2 regions of the Roseococcus sp. genome follow, and region 2 is predicted to be linked to the other one. Evidence: riboswitches for the same ligand, from Rfam matches in the RefSeq annotation. Region 2 holds a riboswitch; the other holds the start of a gene.
The links. Region 2 has a riboswitch for thiamine pyrophosphate ahead of thiS (sulfur carrier protein ThiS). Riboswitches for the same ligand answer to the same signal wherever they lie in the genome.

Region 1: it holds a riboswitch for thiamine pyrophosphate, as region 2 does, so the genes downstream of both, ACO057_RS08595 (ABC transporter substrate-binding protein) here and thiS (sulfur carrier protein ThiS) in region 2, are expected to answer to the same signal.

Annotation. Positions count from the first base shown of each region.
Region 1 covers NZ_CBDDFJ010000018.1:1,977-9,404, forward strand. Annotated here, with positions in the region: gene ACO057_RS08585 (Bug family tripartite tricarboxylate transporter substrate binding protein) at 1-726, opposite strand, end outside; gene ACO057_RS08590 (gamma-glutamyltransferase family protein) at 782-2,401, shown strand; TPP riboswitch at 2,470-2,583, shown strand; gene ACO057_RS08595 (ABC transporter substrate-binding protein) at 2,625-4,190, shown strand; gene ACO057_RS08600 (phasin family protein) at 4,234-4,656, opposite strand; gene ACO057_RS08605 (TetR family transcriptional regulator) at 4,777-5,406, opposite strand; gene ACO057_RS08610 (aminoglycoside phosphotransferase family protein) at 5,484-6,302, shown strand; gene ACO057_RS08615 (Bug family tripartite tricarboxylate transporter substrate binding protein) at 6,299-7,291, opposite strand; gene ACO057_RS08620 (amidohydrolase family protein) at 7,370-7,428, shown strand, end outside.
Region 2 covers NZ_CBDDFJ010000037.1:180,347-187,774, forward strand. Annotated here, with positions in the region: gene ACO057_RS20610 (hypothetical protein) at 1-839, opposite strand, end outside; gene ACO057_RS20615 (cytochrome b) at 965-1,489, shown strand; gene aat (leucyl/phenylalanyl-tRNA--protein transferase) at 1,492-2,157, opposite strand; gene accC (acetyl-CoA carboxylase biotin carboxylase subunit) at 2,403-3,746, opposite strand; gene accB (acetyl-CoA carboxylase biotin carboxyl carrier protein) at 3,763-4,233, opposite strand; gene aroQ (type II 3-dehydroquinate dehydratase) at 4,230-4,685, opposite strand; TPP riboswitch at 4,843-4,954, shown strand; gene thiS (sulfur carrier protein ThiS) at 4,997-5,230, shown strand; gene ACO057_RS20645 (thiazole synthase) at 5,234-6,037, shown strand; gene ACO057_RS20650 (SDR family oxidoreductase) at 6,095-6,874, shown strand; gene ACO057_RS20655 (type III PLP-dependent enzyme) at 7,296-7,428, shown strand, end outside.

The DNA.
Region 1 (7,428 bases), on a different contig from region 2:
GGAGGTGAAGCCCGGCACCGCCGAGGCGAGGGTCGGCAGTTCCGGCAGCATCGCCGAACGATCCGCCGTGGTCACGGCGAGGCCGAAGACCTGCCCGTCGCGCGCCAGGGGCGCCAGCAGGGTCTGGCTGTCGATCATGAAGTCCACGCGGCCGGCCGTGAGGTCCGTCACCGCCTGGGGCGTGCCGCGATAGGGCACCACGGTGAAGTCTACCCCCGCGAGCTTCTTCAGCAGCTCGCCCGCCAGATGCGAGGCGGCGCCGATGCCCGTCGTCGCGAAGGTCGCCTTGTCGCCGCGCGTGCGGAGCCAGGCGAGGAAGCCGGCCAGGTCGCGCGCGGGCACCGAGGGGTGGACGGCCAGCAGGAAGGGCTGCTGCGAGATCAGCGTGACGGGGGCGAAATCCCGCGCGGGATCGGGCGCGTCGGGATAGAGTGCCTGCATCACCGAATGCGCGGCCCCGCTCACCAGCAACGTCAGCCCGTCCGGCGCGGCGCGGGCCACGGTGCGCGCGCCGATGAGCGCGCCGGCGCCGGGCTGGTTCTCGATCACGATGGTCTGGCCGAGCGCCTGGGCCATCGGCTCGGACAGGATGCGCGCCGCGACGTCGATGATGCCGCCGGCCGCGAAGGGCACCACGATGCGGATGGACCGCGATTGGGCGAGCGCCGGCTTCGCCAAAGCGGGCGCGGCGAGGAGGGGGGCGGCGAGGAGGGCGCGGCGATGCATGACAGGCTCCGGCATTTGGGATCATCGTGGCGCACAAGCCAGAGTCGAGGAAGCCATGCGCGCGCTGTTGCTGCTCATCCTTATAATGCCTGGACTGGCGCAGGCCGAGCCCTCGCGCGCGACGCGCCAGATGGTCGCGACCGCCAATCCCCTCGCTTCGGAAGCGGGGCGCGCGATGCTGCGCGCGGGCGGCAGCGCGATCGACGCCGCCGTCGCCGCCCAGGCCGTGCTGAGCGTGGTCGAGCCGCATGCCTCCGGCCTGCTCGCCGGCGGCGTCATGCTGCTGTGGGATCCCGCCGAGCGGCGGCTGCGGCATTGGGAGGGCGTGGGCGCCGCGCCGATGGCCGCCACCGCCGCGCTCGACGTCGACACGGACGGCTCGCGCCTGCCGCGCGAGGTCGTCCGCACCGGGCGCGCCTTCGCCGTTCCGGGCAGCATCGCGGTGCTGGCGGCCGCGCATGCCGGACATGGCCGGCTGCCCTGGGCCGATCTCTTCGCGCCGGCCATCCGCCTCGCGCAGGAGGGCTTCCCCATGCCGCCCTATCTGCATGCGATTCTGCTCCAGCAAAGGACCGTGCTCGCCGCGCGCGAGGATTTCCGCGCGATCTTCTTCGACGCGGATGGGCAGCCCATCCCGGTCCAGGGGCTCGTGAGGAATCCCGCCCATGCCGAGGCCCTGCGCCTTGTCGCGGCGCGCGGTGTGGACGCCCTGCGCGATGGTCCCTTCGCCGAGGCGATCCTGGCGGCGGCCCGCGGCGGGCCCTTGCCCTCATTGATCACGGCCGAGGATCTGCGCGACTTTCGCCCCATCGAGCGCGACGCGCTCTGCGGCCAGGCCTTCGCGCATTGGATCTGCACCACCCCGGCGCCCTCCCTGGGCGGGCTGTCGGTGCTGCAGCAGCTCGGCCTGCTGGAGCGCGCGGGTTTCGCCCGGGTTGAGCCCGGCAGCGCCGAGGCCGCGCATCTGCTCATCGAGGCCGGGCGTCTGGCCCGCGCAGACCGGCGGCTCTGGGGCGGCGACCCGCGCTTCGTAACCGTGCCCGAGGCCGCGCTGATCTCGCCCCGCTACCTGGACCGCCGGGTCGCGCTGATCGAGCCCGGCCGCGCAATGGCGGGCCCCGTGGCCGGCGATCCGGAGGCGGGGCCGCTGACGACGCATGTCGCCGTCCTCGACGCCTTCGGCGGCGCGGTCTCCTTCACCACGACGAACAGCTTCAATTTCGGCGCGCAGCTGCTGGCGATGGGCGTGGTGCTGAACAACGGCCTCTCCAATTTCGCGCGCACGGGGGCGAACCGCATGCAGGGCGGCAAGCGACCCGCGACCACCATGGCGCCCAGCTTCGTCTTCGACGCATCCGGTGCGGTGGAGATCGTGATCGGCGCGGGTGGCGGCTCGTGGATTCCCGATGCGGTGGCGGGCGGCCTCGCGGAGATGCTCGCCTGGCGGCGCGACGCCTGGGAGGGCACGGCGCGCCCGCGCCTGGGCGCGCAGGCCGGGCGCGTCGAGCTGGAGGAGGGCACGCCCGCGGCCGCGCTGGCGCCCGCTCTGCGCGCCATGGGCCACGAGCCGCATGTGATCCGCATCAACACCGGCATGCAGATCCTGCGGCGCATCCCCGGCGGCATCGAGGGCGCGGCCGATCCGCGCCGCGACGGGGTCGCGCTGGGCGATTAGCCCGGCCGGGGGGGCGGTCCTGCGCCCCCATCCATCTGGACAGGAATCGCGCCCCGGCGCATCTCTCCCTCGTCACCTGGGTGAGCGCCTATTCGCGGGCGCTGAGAGGCGGGACGTCATCCCGCGAGCCCTGGAACCTGATCCGGTTCGGACCGGCGAAGGGATGGGTGCGCATCCTCGATGCCGTCCGTCCCCGCGCCTCCGCGCCGAATGGAGGAAATGGATGGACCGCCGTAGCCTGTTGATGTCCCCTGCGCTGCTCGCCGCGCCGGCCTATGCCCAAGGCGCGCGCGCGCGAACGCTGCGCTTCATGCCGCAGGCCGGGCTCTCGGCGCTCGACCCGATCTTCAACCCGACGACCATCGTCACCACCCACGGCTTCTGCGTCTTCGACACGCTCTATGGCGCCGACCGGGCGCTGCGCCCGCATCCGCAGATGGCGGCCGGCCACGAGGTCTCGGCCGACGCGCTCACCTGGCGCATCACCCTGCGCGAGGGCCTGCGCTTCCATGACGGCGACCCCGTCCGCGCCCGCGATTGCGTGGCGAGCATCCGCCGCTGGGCCGTCCGCGACGGCTTCGGCCAGGTGCTGATGCAGGCCACGGCCGAGCTTTCCGCGGCGGACGACAGGACCATCGTCTTCCGCTTGCGCCGGCCCTTCCCGGCGCTGCTCGACGCGCTCGCCAAGCCGGGCTCCTCGCCCTGCTTCATGATGCCCGAGCGCCTGGCGAGCCAGCCCGCCGACCGGCCCATCACCGAGGCGGTGGGCAGCGGCCCGTGGAAGTTCCTGCCCGGCGAATTCGTCCCCGGCGCGAGTGCCGCCTATCTCCGCAACGAGCGCTACATCCCGCGCGACGAGCCGGCCGAGGCGGCGGCCGGCGGCAAGCGCGTGCATTTCGACCGGCTGGAGCTCACCTGGATCCCCGACGGCGGCACGGCGGCCGCCGCGCTGCGTACCGGCGAGATCGACTGGATCGAATACCCGCTGCCCGACCTGGTTCCCGTGCTCGATCGCGACCGCAACACGAAGACGCAGATCTACGACCCCAACGGCTTCCTCGGCTTCCTGCGCTTCAACTGCCTGTATCCGCCCTTCAACGATGTGCGCCTCCGCCGCGCCATTCGCGACGTGATCGTCCAGCCCGATTTCATGCAGGCCGTGGCCCTGCCGCAGGACTGGCAGGAATGCCACGCGATGTTCCCCTGCGGCCTGCCCAACGTCGTCGAATCCACCCCGGCCACGCGGGGCGTGGCGGCCATGGACCGCGCCCGCGCCGCCCTGCGCGAGGCGGGCTACAGGGGCGAGCCCATCGTCCACATCAACCCGAGCGACTTCCCCGCCGTCACCCAGCAGGGCCGTCTCACGGTGGATCTGATGCGGCGGCTCGGCGTGAACATGGAAGTGGTGGAGAGCGACTGGGCCACTATCATCGCGCGCCGCGCCAATCGCGCCCCGCCGGCCCAGGGCGGGTGGAACCTGCACAACACCAACGGCCCGGCGGCGACCATCGCCAACCCGGCCGTGAGCTGGGCGATCCGCATGCACGGCGCGGCGGCCTGGCCGGGCTGGCCGGAGGATGCGGGGGTGGAGGAGCAGGTCGCGGCCTGGGTCCAGGCGCCGGACGTGGCGGCGCAGGAGGCGGCGATGAAGAAGCTGCAGGAATTGCTCTGGGAAGCGGTGCCGATCGCGCCCACAGGGCTGTTCCGGCTGCGGACGGCCTTCCGCGCGGATCTCACGGGCGTGCTGCAGGCGCCCAACCCGATGCTGTGGAACCTGCGGCGGAGCTGAGGGAGAGGGGCGCCGCCCCTCTCAAGCCTGGTGCGGCAGGGCCTCAGCCCTTGTGCATCAGGCCCTTCACCTCTTCGACGGCCTCGCCGAAGCGGCGGTTCAGCACGCCCACGGCCTCGCCATTGGACTTCTGAATGAGCTCGGCGATCTCCTGCATATTCGCCACCGCGCGCTCATAGGCGGCCTTCATCATCTCGGCCTGCTTGGCGGCCTTGTCCTGCGGCGAACCGTCGGCGGTGGCGAGGCTCTGCACGGCCTGGGACATCTCGCCCATCGCCTGCTGCACGATCTCCATGTTGCGCTTGGCCACGGCCTGCGCGCCCTCCATGGCCAGCTTGTTGGCGGTGGTCAGCGCGTCGAGGTTGCGCTTCTGCGCTTCGGCGAAGGCCTGGAAGTCCGGCACGTTCGGCATCTTCATCGATCCGAACATCTTCATGATTTCGTCAGTATTGAAGGGGCTCGACATCAGTGACCTCCTGAGAAACCCAGGGACCCCGGAGGTCCACGGGCGAGATGGGTTTCAGTCCCGCCGGAAGCCTACACCCGTCGCGACGGGGAAAGTAGACGACGCGCTGGTCTCAACGTCTCAAATCGATTCCGGCCCGGCCAAGGCTATCGCCGGTTCAGGCTGCGTGACCCGTGATGTCTCCGTGAAACCCAGCATGCGCGCAAGACGATCGGCGCGGTCCAGCGCGCGGTCCAGCGCGGCCATGGTGGATGAGAGATCGGCGCTGTCATCCTTCTCCCAGGCGCGAAGGGCCGCGAGCCACACCCCGCCGAGGCCCTTGGCCCGCAGCAGCCCCGAAGGTCCGCTCGCATCGAGGCCCACGGCCTCCAGCATCCAGGCCATGGAGGGCAGCATCCGCGTCGACAGCCAGAGCGCCAGCAGCGGCGACATCGGCAGGTCGTGCATCAGCCGGACCACGCCGGGGCGGTCGGGCTGCAGCGCGTCCAGGCGGCGCATCAGCACGTCGAAGAGCTTGTCGCGCACGCTGGCGCCGGGGTCGTCGATCGTGCCTTCCAGCACGGCGGCGTCCACGGCGCGTCCATGCGCCTCCAGGATCGCGTGCGGGCTATCGAAGGTCCGCCGCAGCTCGGCGAGGGAGAGGCCGGATTCGGCGGCGATGCCGCGCATGGTGAGGCCGCGCCAGCCGCCTTCGGCCAGGACGCGCCAGAAGGCGGAGATGATCGCATCGGGGGAAACGGAGCCGGTCATGCCCGCAAGATCGTGCCGCAGCCCGCCCGACGCAAGCTCCAAGGCCGCGCGGGACGGTCTGTGATACATCGGACCGCATGTTCGATGTCTATCTGCGCCGCTGGGATCTCCTGCCGGACGGCCCGCCCATCCTGACCCGCGCGGCGCACCTGCTGCCGGTGCGGCACCGGGGCGAGCCGGCCATGCTGCGGCTGGAAGAGGGCCGGAGCGGCGCGTTGATCCGGAGCGGCACGTTGATGGCGTGGTGGGCCGGCGACGGCGCCGCCCGCGTGCTGGCCCAGGCCGAGGATGCGCTGCTGCTGGAACGGGCCACCGGGCCGCGCTCCCTGGCGGATATGGCCCGCGACGGTCAGGACGACGAGGTCTGCGCCATCCTCTGCGCCGTCGCGGCCCGCCTGCACCGGCCTCGCGGCGCGCCGCCGCCCGATCTGATTTCGCTCGAAGACGGGTTCGCCGAACTGTGGCCCGCGGCGTCGGCGCAGGGTGGCATCCTGGCGCGCTGCGCGGCCACCGCCCGCGAATTGCTGGCACAGCCGCGCGAGGTGGTGAGCCTGCATGGCGATCTCCATCACGACAACGTGCTCGACTTCGGGGCGCGCGGCTGGCTGGCCATCGATCCGGCGGGCATGCTTGGCGAGCGGGGCTTCGATTTCGCCAATATCTTCACCAATCCCGACCTCACCGATCCGACCCGGCCGGTCGCGACGCGGCCCGGGCGATTCGCCCGGCGGGTCGAGGTGGTGGCGCAGTCGGCCGGGCTGGAGCGCCGGCGGCTGTTGTGCTGGATCCTGGCCTGGGCCGGGCTCTCGGCGGCCTGGTTTCTCGGCGACGGCGATCCGGCGGCGATCGACCTCGAGATCGCCGCCCTGGCCGCGGCCGAGCTGGACCGCGCTTAATCGACCACGATGTTGCCCAGGCGGATCACCTCCCGCCAGCGATCGAGCTCGCCGCGGATCAGGGCGGTGTATTCCGCCGGCCCCATCGTCCCCGGCACCACGCCGATCGCCGCGAAACGCTCGATGACGCCCGGATCGGTCAAAGCCGCGCCGATCTCGCTGTTCCAGCGCGCCACGATCTCTGCCGGAACCCCGGCCGGGGCCGAGAAGCCGAACCAGTTGGTCGCGGTCACGCCGGGCAGTCCGGCCTCGATGAAGGTCGGTACGTCGGCCAGCGAGGCGGGGCGCGTGGCCTCGCTCGTCGCCAGGGGGCGCAGGCGCCCGCCGCGCAGATGCGGCAGCGCGATGGGCAGGCTTTCCATGATGGCCGGGATCTGGCCGCTGATGGTGTCCGTCAGCGCCGCCGCCGAGCCGCGATAGGGCACATGGGTCAGCTCGATGCCCGCCTCGCGCGCCAGCACCTGGCCGATCAGGTGGTTCAGCGTGCCGTTGCCGCCCGAGCCGTAGGTGACCTGGCCGGGCCGCGCCTTCGCCAAGGCGACGAATTCGGCGAGATTGCGCGCGGGGAAATCGAGATTGACCGCCAGCACGCTGGGGAAGGTGCCGACGAGGCGGATATGGGTGAAGTCGCGCAGCGCGTCATAGGGCGTGTTGCGGTAGAGCACCGGGCCGATGCCGTGCGAGGCCGCGCTCGACATCATCACGACGTGCCGGTCGCCCGGCGCCTTGGCCAGGATGTCCGCGCCCAGCGCGCCGCCGGCGCCTGGCCGGTTCTCGACCACCACCGGCTGGCCGAGCCTGTTGCCGATATGGGCGGCCAGGATGCGCGACAGGGTGTCGGCCGCGCCGCCGGGCGGAAAGTTGACGATCCAGCGGATGGGCCGGTCGGGCCAGCCGGCCTGAGCGATCGCCGAAGGGGCGAGCGCGGGCGCGGCCAGGAACGCGGCCGCGCCGGTCAGCAAGGCGCGTCGCGAAGGGGGGAGGAGCATCGAAGCCTCTTGTCCATGGGGTTCCATCAGGCGGTGAATCGAGCAAACCTCGTGCCACCTTACCGGAGTGGTCCTCATATGGAATTCGATCTGCTGCTGCGCCGCGCGCGTCTCGCCGATACTACCGCCGATGCGCT
Region 2 (7,428 bases):
AGCCAGGCCGGCAGTTCGTGCTGCCCGAGCACCCAGCCCTCCCAACTGCGCACCGCCGCGTCCTTCGGGATGAAATCGGCGCGGTGGCCGTCCAGCACGGCGATCGTGGCGAGCAGGCCGAGGGTGCAGTCGAGCCGGTCCTCGCCGGAGGCATCGGCGCCGAAGCCATCGGCGAGGGCGTCGAGCAAATCGCGCGAGGGCGTCACGCGCAGCCGCGCCATCGCCTCGCGCAGCGGTCCGGCCAGCGTCAGCCGCGCCGCGCGGTCGCGCTTGCTGCCGCGCAGCTTCAGCCCGAGCTGCCGTAGCGCCTCGGCCGGATAGACCTCCGCCACCGCCAGCCGGCCGGCGCGCAGCAGGCCGTGCAGCGGGCCGGCGAAGGGCCAGAGGTCGAGCGGCGCATCGGCGGCGAGGGCGGGGGCCAGCCAGTCGCGCCAGGCGGAGAGCCCGGCCTTGCCGGACTGGTTCGCCCCCAGCGTCCAGAAGGGCGGCGCGCCGGCCGGGCGGGTGGCCGTCGCGCGGTCGCACCAGCGATGCAGCGCATCGGCATCCGGCAGGCCGAGGGCGGCCGCATGGCTCGCCCGCGTCATCCCCTTGAGGCCGCGCATGGGATAGAAGGGCGCCGCCAGACCGACCGTCTGCAGCACCGCATTCACGGTGAAGAAGCGCGGATCGCCGGCAAGGCCGCGCAGGAAGTCCACGAAGCCGGCTTCGGGCCGCTGCGCCGCGTAATGCCGCGGCACGCCGAGCGGCAGGTCCAGCCCGAGCACCGCCGGCACGTCCTCGCGCCGCAGCGATGCGGCCAGCTCCGCGAGGTCGGGCGCCGGGCGCGGCGCCTGCATATGCCAGCCGGCCCCGTTGGCCCCGGCCGAACAGGCCCAGCGTTTTGCGGGCGAGACCGACCAATCCGCGTGCGCTGCGAAAATTCTCATGACAGGATCGGAACCATCCCAAAGGGAGGTTCAGCATGAACGGCTATGGCTCTGCGGCGAAATGGTTCCACTGGATCACCGCCGGACTGATGCTCGTCGCCTTGCCGACCGGCTTCGTGATCGGGCACCTGGCGGAGGAGAGCAAGGGCGCCTTCTACGCCATCCATGAGAATGCCGGCTTCACCCTTCTCATCGTCGCCGCGCTGCGGCTCTTCTGGCGGGTGAGGAACCCGGTGCCGCTCGATCCCGCGCTGCCGGCGCCCATCAGGATGGCGGCCAATGGCGTGCATCACCTGCTCTATCTGTCGCTGATCCTGCAGCCGCTGCTGGGCTTCTTCACGACCAATGCCTTCGGCTTTCCCATGGCGGGCGGTACGGCCTATCTCGGGCTGATCGACTTCCCCAAATTCATGGAGGCCAATGAAGGCGTGGGGAACACGCTGCTCATGCTGCATGGCTGGCTGGGCTGGACCATTCTGGTGCTGCTCTGCGCGCATATCGGCGCGGTCGTCTTCCATCAGGCGATCCGCAAGGACGGCACCCTGCTGCGGATGGTGTAGCGCTAATCCGGCCCCGATCTGAGCTGCGCGACCTCCGCGGCCAGCACGTCATCCGGCAGCTCGGACGCGAATTCCGCCGGCACGTCCACCGCCAGCGAGAGCATCCGCTTGTAGATCGCGCGCGGCACCTCCTGCGTGCCGAACTGCGCCAGATGCGCCGTCTGGAACTGCGCGTCGAGCAAGGTGAAGCCGCACAGCCGCAGCCGGGCTACCAGGTTCACCAGCGCGATCTTGGAGGCGTCGTCGGCCCGGCTGAACATGCTCTCGCCGAAGAAGGCGCCGCCGATCGCGACGCCGTAGAGCCCGCCCACGATCGTCTCGCCCTGCCAACTCTCGATGGAATGCGCGTGCCCCTGCTCATGCAAGGCGAGGAAGAGCGCGCGGATCTCCGCATTGATCCAGCTCTCGGGCGAACTCGGCCGGGGGGCGGCGCATTCGTCGATAACCCGCTCAAAGGCCCGATTCGCCGTGACTCGATAGGGCGATTGCCGCATTCGCCGCGCCAGCCGGCGGGACAGGTGGAAGTCGGTGAGCGGGATCACGCCCCGCTGCTCCGGATCGAGCCAGTAGAGCGTTCTCGCGTCGCGGCTCTCGGCCATGGGAAACAGGCCGATCCGATATGCCCGCAACATCAACTCAGGCGTGATGTCCATCTGGCGGCGCGACATGCGAGGATCAGCCTGTCACGGCTGGGCGCACGGGGCGCGAGGGCGAGGTCTTTGCCTTCAGGGATTCCACGACGTCATCTTAGACACCGATCCGCCCGTTTCGAAACGGCCTCTTGACGTAAGAATTTTCATGTTGCTTCGCACCCCAAAGGCCCCTGGCCGCGTAGCGCGGCTCAAGCGAGGGCATAGGGTGCGGCATGATGTAACTCGCCGCCGCGCAAAAAGCGGCGGCTGGTCGCGGCGTCTCAGTCCGTCCGGCCGACGAAGCGCTCCAGCCAGTGGATCGTGTACTCGCCGGATTGGAATTCCGGGTCGGCCATGATCCGTCGGTGCAGCGGCAGCGTGGTCTCGATGCCGTCGACCACCATCTCCTCCAGGGCCCGGCGCATGCGGGCGATGGCCCGGTCGCGGTCGGGCGCATGGACGATGAGCTTGGCCACCAGGCTGTCGTAATGCGGCGGCACTGAATAGCCCGAGTAGAGCGCGCTATCGACGCGCACGCCCAGGCCGCCGGGGGCGTGGAAGGTGTTCACCTTGCCCGGCGAGGGCGCGAAGGTCACGGCGTCCTCGGCGGTGATGCGGCATTCGATGGCGTGGCCGGAGAAGGTCACGTCCTCCTGGCCGTAGCCGAGCGGCTCGCCCGAGGCGATGCGGATCTGCTCGCGCACCAGGTCGATCCCGCTGACCATCTCGGTCACCGGATGCTCGACCTGCAGGCGGGTGTTCATCTCGATGAAGGCGAATTGGCCGTCCTGGTAGAGGAACTCCAGCGTGCCGGCATTGCGGTAGCCGAGCTTGCGCAGGCCCGAGGTGACCTGGGCGCCCAGGACGTCGCGCTCGGCGCCGGTGAGGGCAGGGGAGCCCGCCTCCTCGACCAGCTTCTGGTGGCGCCGCTGGAGCGAGCAGTCGCGCTCGCCGAAATGGACCACGTTGCCGTGGTTGTCGGCCAGGACCTGGAGCTCGATATGCCGCGGCTTGTCGAGGTACTTCTCCATATAGACGGCGTCGTTGCCGAAGGCCGCCTTGGACTCCGTGCGCGCGACGCGCCAGGCCTCCTCCAGCTCGTCCGCGGAATGCGCCACCTTCATGCCGCGCCCGCCACCGCCGGCGGCGGCCTTGATGAGCACGGGGTACATGATCTGCTCGGCGACCTCGCGGGCCTCCTCGAGCGTGTCGAGCGCGCCCTTCGAGCCGGGGACCAGCGGCACGCCGAGCTCGCGCATGGCGTTCTTGGCCGAGATCTTGTCGCCCATCATGCGGATATGCGCGGCGGTCGGGCCGATGAAGATGAGGCCGTGGGCCTCCACCATCTCCGCGAAGCCGGCGTTCTCCGAGAGGAAGCCGTAGCCGGGATGGATGGCGTCGGCGCCCGTGATGGTGGCGGCCGAGAGGATGGCGGCGACGTTGAGGTAGCTGTCGCGCGCCGCCGGCGGGCCGATGCAGACGCTCTCGTCGGCGAGGCGGACGTGCATGGCGGAGGCGTCGGCCGTGCTGTGCACGGCCACGGTGCGGATGCCCATTTCCTGGCAGGCGCGGTGAACGCGGAGCGCGATCTCGCCCCGATTCGCGATGAGGACCTTTTTGATCATCGAGCCGGTTCCCGGCCTATTCCACCAGGACCAGCGGCTCGCCGTATTCCACCGGCGTGCCCGTCTCGATCAGGATGCGGGTCACCGTGCCGGCGCGCGGGGCCTTGATCTGGTTGAAGGTCTTCATCGCCTCGATGAGCAGCAGCGTCTGGCCCTGCGTCACCGTCGCGCCGAGCTGCACGAACTGCGGCGTGCCGGGCTCGGGCGAGAGATAGGCCACGCCCACCATCGGCGAGGTCACCAGGCCGGGATTCTTGAGGTCGATCGCGGAAGGGTCCACGGCCGGGGCCGCTGCCAGGGCGGGCGCAGCCACGGCGGCGGGCGCCGCCGCCATCACCGGCGCGGCGACCGTCACCGCCGGCAGGATGCGCGCCACGCGGATGCGGGAGTCCTTCTCGGAGATCTCGATCTCGGTGAGGTCGGTCTCGCGCAGGATCTCGGCGAGCTTGCGGATCGCCTCCGCGTCGAACTGGATGCCACTGGTCATGCGTCTTCGTCCTCATCTCCGCCGATCAGTCCCGCCATGGCCTGCAGCGCGAGCGCGTAGCCCGCGACGCCCAGGCCGGCGATGACGCCGGTGGCGGCCTTGGAGACCAGGCTGTTATGCCGGAACTCCTCGCGCCGATGGATATTTGTGATGTGGACCTCGACCACCGGCAGCCCGACGGCGAGAAGCGCGTCCAGGATGGCGATCGAGGTGGTGGTGTAGCCCGCCGGGTTGATCACGATGCCGGCGGCGCGGCCGCGGCACTCCTGGATCCAGGAGACCAGCTCGCCCTCGACATTCGTCTGGCGGAAGTCGATGGCGAGCCCCAGCTCTTCCGCCGCTTCGGCGCAGAGGTTTTCCACATCGTCGAGCGTCGCGGTGCCGTATTTCTCCGGCTCGCGCGTGCCCAGCATGTTTAGATTGGGGCCGTTGAACACGGCGATCAGGTTCATGTCGATTCCCGGAGGGGCCTCTCGAAGGGGCCGGGGCTAGCACGCGACGCGAGGCGCGGGCAAGCGCGGGGCGTTCGGGGGCTTGTCGCGGAGGGGCGCGGCGGCCATCTGCCCGAATAGCCGATGTTGACTTCCTGGGGCGTCAGGACGCAGCATTGGGCGAACCAAGGGGAGCCCTTTCCGGAGGGCTGAGATTCCGCGCGGACGCGGTCAACTCTTTGAACCTGATCCGGGTCATGCCGGCGATAGGGATGGGATATCGGCGTCGCGCCTCCCCGTCCCATCGAGTCTGTTTTGGGATGAAGCGAGAGATGCCTGATACCCTGGCACCACCAAATCTTCAGATCGCGCTGTCGGTCAATGGCGAGATGCGCGCCGTGCCCGCCGGCACCAGCGTCACGGGCCTGCTGGCCGAGATCGGGCTGGCGGAACGCAAGGTCGCCGTCGAGCGGAACCTGGAAATCGTGCCGCGTTCGCAATATTCAACGACGATGCTCAGCGCCGGCGACGCGATTGAGATCGTTCATTTCATCGGAGGGGGCTGAACCATGCCCGACGACATCCGCCCGCCCGCCATCACCGACGACAGCTGGGAGGTGGCCGGGCGCCGCTTCAAGTCCCGCCTCATCGTGGGCACCGGTCGCTACAAGAGCCTGGAAGAGACCGGCGAGAGCATCCGCGCCAGCGGGGCCGAGATCGTCACCGTCGCCGTGCGCCGCGTGAATCTCTCCGACGCCTCGGCGCCCATGCTGCAGGACTTCGTCTCGCCGCAGGACTTCACCTATCTGCCCAACACGGCCGGCTGCCACACGGCGCAGGAGGCGGTCCGCACCCTGCGCCTGGCGCGCGAGGCCGGCGGCTGGAACCTCGTGAAGCTCGAGGTGCTGGGCCCGCCCCCCTACCTCTATCCCGACATGGCCGGCACCTTCGAGGCGGCCGCGGCCCTGCTCGCGGACGGCTTCGAGGTCATGGTCTATTGCGCGGACGACCCGGTGGCGGCGAAGCGGCTGGAAGAGATGGGCTGCGTGGCCATCATGCCGCTGGGCGCGCCGATCGGCTCGGGCATGGGGGTCGTGAACCCCTATATGATCCGCACCATCAAGCAGAACGCCAAGGTTCCGGTGCTGGTGGATGCGGGCATCGGCACGGCCAGCGAGGCGGCCTTCGCCATGGAGCTCGGCTGCGACGCGGTGCTGCTCAATTCGGCCATCGCCCATGCCCAGGACCCGGTGAGGATGGCCGTGGCGATGAAGCATGCGGTGATCGCGGGGCGCGAGGCCTTCCTGGCCGGGCGCATGCCGCGCGACTACCGGGCGGATGCGTCGAGCCCGATGTCCGGGCTCATCCGCTAGCCGGGGGTTCCGCGCCGAGGCAGGATTGTCCCTTCACCACTAGGGAGGGACAAGATCATGGATCTCGGCATCAAGGGGCGCAGGGCCATCGTCTGCGCCGGCTCCAAGGGTCTCGGCCGCGGTTGCGCCGAGGCTCTGGCGCGCGAAGGCGTGGAACTCATCATCACCGCACGCGGCGGCGAGGCGCTGGAAGCCGCGGCCAAGGCCATTCGCGACGCGACGGGCGTTTCCGTGAAGACCGTCCAGGGCGATATCACCACCGAGGCGGGGCGGGCCGATGTGCTCGCCGCCTGCCCGGACCCCGACATCCTCATCACCAATGCCGGCGGCCCGCCCCAGGGCGAGTTCTCCGGCTTCGAGCTGGACGACTGGCGGAAGGCCGTCGAGGCCAACATGCTGACGCCGATCGCGCTCATCAAGGCCGTGCTGCCCAAGATGATCGAACGGAAGTTCGGCCGGGTGCTGAACATCACCAGCTATTCGGTGAAGGCGCCGATCGCGCGGCTGGAGCTGTCCAACGGCGCGCGGGCCGGTCTCACGGGCGCGCTGGCCTCGCTGGCGCGGCGGGTGGCGTCGAACAACGTCACCATCAACCACCTCCTGCCCGGCCCCTTCGACACGGACCGCATCCGGGGCAACTGGCGCCAGGTCGTCGCGGCCGGCACCTCGACCATGGAGGAGCTGGAGCGCAATGCCGTGAAGGCGATTCCTGCAGGGCGCCTGGGGACGGCCGAGGAATTCGGGGCGTTCGCCGCCTTCCTCTGCTCGGCGCATGCGGGCTTCACCTCGGGACAGAGCATTCTCCTGGACGGCGGTTCCTACCCCGGCACGCTGTAACAATGCGTCCGGCGCATCCCTGACGTGCGCCGGAAACACTCCGGCAACCCCGGGGGCCATTCGGGCGTTTCGTCGTGACCCCCAGGGGGAGTTTCGGAGGGGTTTCCGGTCTCCCCCAGGGGTGGCACGAAAAAACTTCGTTTGCCCTCGTAAAGCCGCTTGCTTTGCCGAAGCGGCAGTCCTACATGCCGCCACACAAGACGCAGTACGCACGTGCCTCTGGCCCCAGGCCCACGGAGCTGAGTCCCTCACTTGGGCTCGCCACCGCGGCGCAAGGTTTACGCAACGACGTCAAGCGTTCTGGCAACCCCGGGGGCTCACCCTTCCGGTTTTCTTCTGGTCGCTGGTTCGTTCGACCGTTTCGTCAATCTGGGGCCGCCCCGATGGGGTGGTTCCACTATGTTTGTGGAAGGTGCATGCGATGACCCCGAAGGTCGCTCGCTTCCTGGCTGACACTCTGCCGGCGACGCCGTGCCTGGTGCTCGACGTGGACCGCGTGGAAGAAAACTTCCGCCGGCTGCGCCACGCCCTGCCGCTGGCGCGCATCTATTACG